3 regions of the Arthrobacter sp. MYb221 genome follow, and region 3 is predicted to be linked to each of the others. Evidence: riboswitches for the same ligand, from Rfam matches in the RefSeq annotation. Region 3 holds a riboswitch; each other region holds the start of a gene.
The links. A riboswitch is a leader RNA that binds a small molecule or an ion and turns the genes downstream of it on or off. The one in region 3 is predicted to bind S-adenosylmethionine.
Positions count from the first base shown of each region.

Region 1: it holds a riboswitch for S-adenosylmethionine, as region 3 does, so the genes downstream of both, acs (acetate--CoA ligase) here and CQ015_RS12430 (O-acetylhomoserine aminocarboxypropyltransferase/cysteine synthase family protein) in region 3, are expected to answer to the same signal.
Region 2: it holds a riboswitch for S-adenosylmethionine, as region 3 does, so the genes downstream of both, CQ015_RS08545 (ABC transporter substrate-binding protein) here and CQ015_RS12430 (O-acetylhomoserine aminocarboxypropyltransferase/cysteine synthase family protein) in region 3, are expected to answer to the same signal.

Region 1 is NZ_PCPW01000005.1:182,764-185,022, forward strand. It holds gene acs (acetate--CoA ligase) at 1-1,075, opposite strand, end outside; SAM riboswitch class I at 1,226-1,333, opposite strand; SAM riboswitch class I at 1,599-1,699, shown strand; gene CQ015_RS08495 (acyl-CoA dehydrogenase) at 1,716-2,259, shown strand, end outside.
Region 2 is NZ_PCPW01000005.1:198,750-201,008, forward strand. It holds partial or broken gene CQ015_RS19330 (IS5/IS1182 family transposase) at 1-459, shown strand, start outside; SAM riboswitch class I at 773-863, shown strand; gene CQ015_RS08545 (ABC transporter substrate-binding protein) at 986-2,259, shown strand, end outside.
Region 3 is NZ_PCPW01000009.1:128,334-130,592, forward strand. It holds gene CQ015_RS12425 (LysR family transcriptional regulator) at 1-331, shown strand, start outside; SAM riboswitch class I at 570-660, shown strand; gene CQ015_RS12430 (O-acetylhomoserine aminocarboxypropyltransferase/cysteine synthase family protein) at 781-2,091, shown strand; gene CQ015_RS12435 (cystathionine gamma-synthase) at 2,088-2,259, shown strand, end outside.

The DNA of each region.
Region 1 (2,259 bases), on a different contig from region 3:
GGAACCAGCCCATCAGCGAACGGACCAGGGTCGGCGCGGTGTAGTAGCTGGTGACCTTGTAGCGTTCGATGATCTCAAAGTGGCGGCCCGGGTGCGGTGCGTTGGGCACGCCCTCGTAGATCACCTGGGTGACGCCGTTGGCCAGCGGGCCGTAGATCTCGTAGGTGTGCGCGGTGACCCAAGCCAGATCTGCGGTGCACCAGTGCACGTCGCCCGCGCGCTGGGATTCGTCGGGGTTGCCGAACAGGAGATTGTGGCTGTACGCGGCCTGGGTCAGGTAACCGCCGGTGGTGTGCACCAGGCCCTTGGGCTGACCGGTGGTTCCGGAGGTGTACATGATGAACAGCGGCGTCTCGGCGTCAAAAGCCTGCGCCGCGTGCTCGGTGGACTGGGTTTCCACCGCCTCGTGCCACCACACGTCGCGTCCGGCGGTCCACGGGATCTCATCCCCGGTCCGGCGGATTACCAGAACCTTTTCGATGCTGTTTTCCCCGGATACCGCAAGGTCTGCGTTGGCCTTGACCGGAACCGAGGTGCCGCGGCGGAACTGGCCGTCGGTGGTGACCAGCAGCTTGGCCTTGGTGTCTTCCACCCGGAACTTCAACGCCTCCGCGGAGAAGCCGCCGAAGACCAGCGAATGGATCGCCCCGATGCGTGCACAGGCCAGGGTGATGACGATGGTTTCGATAAGCACCGGCAGGTAGATGACCACGCGGTCGCCCTTGGCCACGCCGAGCTCCTGCAGGGCGTTCGCCGCCTGGCTGACGCGCTCCTGGAGGTTCCGATAGGTCACCGCGATGCGGTCACCTGGCTCGCCCTCGAAGTAGAGGGCGACCTTTTCACCGTTGCCGGCTGCCACATGGCGGTCGGCGCAATTCACCGCGGCGTTGAGCTTGCCCCCCAGGTACCAGGAGATCTGCGGGCCGCGCTTGGCTTGTGCGTCTGCCGGGATGATCTGGCTGGTGGTGTGCCATGGGGTGTCCCAGTCAAGCAGGTTCGCCGCCTCGTCCCAGAACTCCTGGCGTGCCTCGGCGCTGGAGGGCTGATTTGTACTGGCCAATTCGGTGGTGGTCATTGCGGTCCTTGAAAAGTTTAGGGCGATTAATTTCGAGTCAGCGGAAGGCGCACTGAGCGTGTGGGTGCGCGGTACTTTATGGGAACGCCAAGAAAGTGCAATGTCGCATAGCGAGCCGTTGCGGGCAAGGCGAAATGAAAGCCATGATCATCTCCATCGTTCCTGGCGGTAGCACCGGTCACCGTTTGGTTTATTAACCGTGGGTGGTGGTTGCTGCGGCGTCACAGAGCCAGATCTCTTAGCCGCTCGGGATGGTTACACGACTATTACAGGCCTTCGAACGATTTCAATGCAAATCTTTCGTAACATGATAAATATTCGATAGATGCGTCACATCATCGTGATGTTTCGATTTTTATTTCACTAATCGCGTATTTGGCCGAAAAATCGCTAAACGCTAGGCATTGTGTTCGGCCGCGTTAGGCAAGTGCTGTCCTTGATGCATTTCAATCTCCATCCGTGCACGACGAAATGTGACTAACCGGGTTGAGGACGAAGTAGACCTCAGGCTACAAATGATTACGAACCATCCAGAGCGACCGAGAGATCTGGCTCGTCGACGTCGCAGCAACCACCCACCTAAATATTGGCGCGGGACGGTGCTACAGCCAGGACCGATGGAAAGAATTGAGGACTTTCGATGTCATTTGGCGATCCCGCTGGCGACTTTAATGCGCTCAGCGACCCGTCTATTGCGGGTAGCGCGGTGGAGCTTGACGACCTTCCACAGGAACTTCCTACCCGGCAGCTGCTGAAAATCACCCCGGGCCCCGGCGCTGACGAGCAGTATGAACGGCTTGCCGGCATTTTCCGTCCGGTGTTCGCACAGATCGCCGCCGGTGCAAGGGAACGCGACCGGCAGCGGATCCTGCCTTTCGAACAGGTTGGCTTGCTGAACCGTGAGCGCTTCGGTGCGCTGCGCCTGCCGGTTGCCGACGGCGGCCATGGGGCGCGCTTGAGCGATGTCTTCCGGTTGCTCATCGAATTAGCCGAGGCCGACTCGCATGTGGCTCAGCTATGGCGCGCGCATATTGCCTTCGTGGAAAATGCGGTGCGACTGAAAGATGCGCAGCTCCGTAGCAAATGGGTTGCCCGAATCAGCTCCGGGCAGATCGTGGGCAACGCCTACACCGAGGAAGGCGGCAACGCCCTCGGGTTGCTCAACACCAAGGTCACCGAGGAGG
Region 2 (2,259 bases), on a different contig from region 3:
GAGAATATAGTTGTCGAGGGATGCTAGGTCAAAACACCCTGCGGAGGCGAAGCGGTCGGATGGTCACCCCAATAGGCAGGGGGAGGTGAGCCGCCAAACGCTCACTGCTAACTGGCGGCCAAGGTATCCCCAGCGGATGAGTCATAGACGGGCCAGCCGCCACGGTTCACCGCTAATTCGTCCCACCTCGAACGACTTAGCCGTTTCGGTTATCTCCTCCCATCCCAAATCACCGTGCATCTGGATGCCGTCTACGACAGCAAGAGCACTTGGGAGCTACTCACCGAGCTAGACTTCAACGCAGTGAACAGCACCAAAGGTGCACCACTGTGAGCGCGAATATGTTGGGACGTGGAGCGAACCAACTCGTTGCCCAATCGCGGCTTCAAAAGAGCAATTGGTACGGTACGAAAATCTATAATATTGACGCGATGTTCAACTTGGCAAACGGCATCATAGCTATCCGCAGACTGAAAAGTTCAGCGGGGATAGCGCGCCGGTGAGATTCAAGGCCTTCATGTCGGGGGCTTTCTATTGGCGCAGTCTCCACCTTAGGAAATTCGAGATTATATTCAATTTATGCAGCAGATAGCAAAATTTGTTAGTCAGCAGCGTCATGAACTGACTTATGACGTTTCGTGACCGGCTTCAGGGCCTGTTTTTGCCCCAAAGTGTGTATTGGGATGACTTCGTGACGCGTATATAACGTCATGGTTGGTCACACCGCACCTGCGCGCGCAGACTTAAATTGTTCGGCAAAGACACCGAATGATAACCATCCAGAGCGACCGAGAGACCTGGCTCGTTGACGTTGCAGCAACCATCCCGGCAGGGAGCGGTGCTAAGGCCAGGACCGATGGAGATTGCTAGATTTCGCAACGGTCCGCACAGGGGAGAAGTCTGCCTTCTTCCCGCCCCGCAATACCGCGGCAGGATCGGGATTTCGGCGTAATCCTCGGGAAATTACCGAGAGGAACACCAGAAAATGCGCAACACACCACTGAGCCTGAAGGCCGCAGCACTACTCGCAGTTCTAGGTCTTTCGCTGACCGCCTGTGGCGGCAACAGCGCATCCACCGCGGAGAGCTCCGAGCCGGCAGCTTCCGCGGAAGCAGGCGCCCCGGTAGAGGGAGGAACGTTCACCTTTGCCGAGGTAACCCCGATCAACAACTGGCAGACCCAGGCCGCTCGCTTCTACGAGAAGGCGAATGTGCTGAACTCGGTGCTGGACCGGTTGACCTATTTTGATACCGAATCCGGCAAGCTCGTAGGCTGGATCGCCTCCGAGTTCACCGCCAATAAGGCACAGACCGAATTCACCTTCACCATTCGTGATGGCGTCACATTCTCGGACGGCACGGCCCTGGATGCCGAAGCGGTCAAGAAAAATCTGGACGCGCTGGGCTTAGGCGTGAAATCCGCGCAGATTCAACCGAACGTCGACTTTTCAGCCTACAAGAGCTCCGAGGTCGTCGGCGAGAACCAGGTCAAGGTGACCCTGAAGCGCCCGGATGCGAACTTCCTGCGCTCCACCTCCTCGGTGACCGCCGGGCTGGTATCCCCGGGCACACTGGAACTGGACAATGCAGGGCAAACCGCAATATCGCAGATCGTCGGTTCCGGACCGTTCGTCTTCGAGTCCGAAAAGCCAGATGAAGAAGTCATCTTCACCAGCCGCGATGACTACGCCTGGGCCCCGGAAACCGCAGCAAACCAGGGTGACGCATACCTTGAACAACTGGTCGTCAAGTACCTGCCAGAAGTTGCCCACCGGGCCGGCGCGGCGCAGTCCGGCCAGGTCGATTTGGTCCGCGGACTGCAGCCCGTTGACGAAGAGGTGCTCAGTGCCGGAGGCGGGCAGATCTTCGCCGCCCAAGGCGTGGACCTGACTACCAACCATGCCGCGATTCGAATCGGTTCGGGCAAGCTGGCCGAGACCAAGGTGCGCCAGGCGTTGCAGGTGGGAATCGACCGCCAGGCGCTGAAGGACACGGTCCTCTCGGACAGCTATGTGCTCGCAGGGTCGATCCTCAACCACCAGGCACCGGGCTTCGTGGATCTGTCTGCCGAGCTCGGCTATGACCCGGAGAAGTCCAAGGCCTTGCTTGAAGAAGCGGGCTGGAGCGTTGGTGCGGACGGGATCCGTGAGAAGGACGGCAAGAAGCTTGAAATCACGGTGGCCAGCTCGAATAACTCCGTGGTCATCAAGCCGGCCTTCGAGCTGATCGAACAGCAATGGCGGGAGATCGGAGTGCAGCT
Region 3 (2,259 bases):
GCCGCGCTTGACCTTCGACCAGGGTGCGAACAACTCGTTCTACTTCGCCGAGGAAGTGCTCTCCACCAGCTCCAGCAAGCGCGAGATCCAGGTTTCGGACCGCGCGACGATTTTCAACCTGATGATCGGCCTGGGCGGGTACACGATCTCCACGGGCATCATCAGCGACGAGCTGGATCCGTCCATCGTCGCCATCCCGCTGGATGTCGATGAGCGCATCGAGATCGGCTGGATCGACCATGCAGCGATTCCGCTGACCGAGCAAGCGCGGCGCTATCTGGACGAGGTGCGCTCGGTCGTCTCAAGCTTCGGAGTTGAGGTCCTGGACTGAATCCCCGGCCCCCAAGACGTAACACCGTGTCATTTGGCGGACCGTCGGCGACATAATAGTTGCGCAAAACCCTGGTTCTTCAAGGATTCTGGCGGTTGCCGCGCGTCACAAAGGGACTGCGGGCCGGGCCCCATTACGGGACTGGCGCGGGATGTGAAGCTAGGTGCCCCTGTATGAAGCGCGGGCGTGGGCGTCGTTTGCGCCGCCGGATGCCGATGTCCAACCATGGAAGAACAACAACCCATCAAGAGCGACCGAGAGATCTGGCTCGTAGACGTCGCAGCAACCATCGGGAAACCGAAAGGTGCTAATGCCAGGAACGATGGAGCAGTTCCGAACGTGCCATAAGGCGCCATGCTTCGTACCGTTGTGGCCTCAGGGCGGCCGAGGGGCGGTACGACGCCGGGTGTTCGGTGCACTCTCTCGTGGATCAGAAACGAGAAGGAGCTATGAACCAACGCCAAGGAACCGACGCGGTCCATGCAGGGTATCGTCCGAGCGGAGATTTCCGCCCGATGCTGCCGCCACTGCACAATTGCGCAGCGTACCAGTTCGAATCGCACGCAGAAGCGATCGAAAAATTCGCGTTGCGCCAGGCCGGCTTCACCTATTCACGCACCGGCAACCCCACCGTGGCCATCCTGGAACAGCGGGTGGCCGCCCTTGAAGGCGGAGCCCAAGCGGTAGCCACCGCCTCGGGGCAGTCGGCCGTTGCGCTCTCGCTGCTTGCCCTGACCCAGGGTCCTAAGCACATCGTGGTTTCCTCCTCGCTGTACGGCGGCACCGTGGACCTGTTCACCGACACCTTTTCCGACTTCGGCATCCGGGTCAGCTTTGTCGACCAGGCCGACCCCGCAGCTTGGGCCGGGGCCATCGAAGAAGACACCCGGGCGTTCTTCCTGGAGTCCGTCTCCAACCCGCTGTGCACCGTGGCGGACCTGCCCGCTATCTCGGCGATCGGGCACGAGCACAACATTCCGGTGGTCGTCGACAATACGCTGGCCACCCCGCTGAATATTCGCCCGCTGGATTTTGGCGCCGACATTGTGGTGCACTCGGCCACCAAGGGGCTAGCCGGACACGGCTCGGTGCTCGGCGGCGTGGTCGTGGACTCGGGGAAGTTCGATTTCTCGGATTCCACCCGCTGGCCGCAAATCGCCGCCCCGCGAGTGCGGCTGAACAATGCCTCGCTGCTTGAACGCCACGGATCGGCCGCCTACGCCATGCTGGTCCGCTCCAAATTCCTGCACGACCTGGGGCCGGCCTTGGCCCCGGCCAGCGCCCAAGGCATTCTGACCGGCATCGAAACCTTGCCGGTACGTGCCGCACACGTGCAGCGCAGCGTGAGCACCCTGATCCAGGAACTTGCAGATCACCCGGGCATTGCGGCCATCCACCACCCTTCGCTGCGGGCCCACCCGAGCCACGAGCTGGCCAAAAAGCTCACGCCCAAGGGCACCGGTTGCGTGCTGGCCATCGAACTGGCCCACCCCTCGCTGGTGTCCCCGGTGATCGACGGGCTGCAGCTGATTTCCCTGGCCGCAAATGTGGGCGATACCCGCACCATGGTCGCCCACCCGGCCACCATGACGCACTGCCGGCTCTCCGCGGAGCAACTTCTCGCCGCGGGCCTGAACACCTCCACCCTGCGCATTTCGGTGGGGCTTGAAGACCCCGCCGATCTGCTCGCCGACCTCACCCAAGCGCTGGACAGCGCACTAAACCGGGCCCTGGCCCCGCAAACCCAAGGAGCATCATGAGCGGCTTCAACACCCTCGCCGTCCACGCCGGCCAGCATAAAGACCCGCACACCGGAGCCGTGGTCCCACCGATCTACCAAACCAGCACGTTCATCCAGGACGGAATCAACGTCTTGCGCTCCGGGCACGAATACTCCCGCGGCTCGAACCCGACCCGCGATGGCTTCG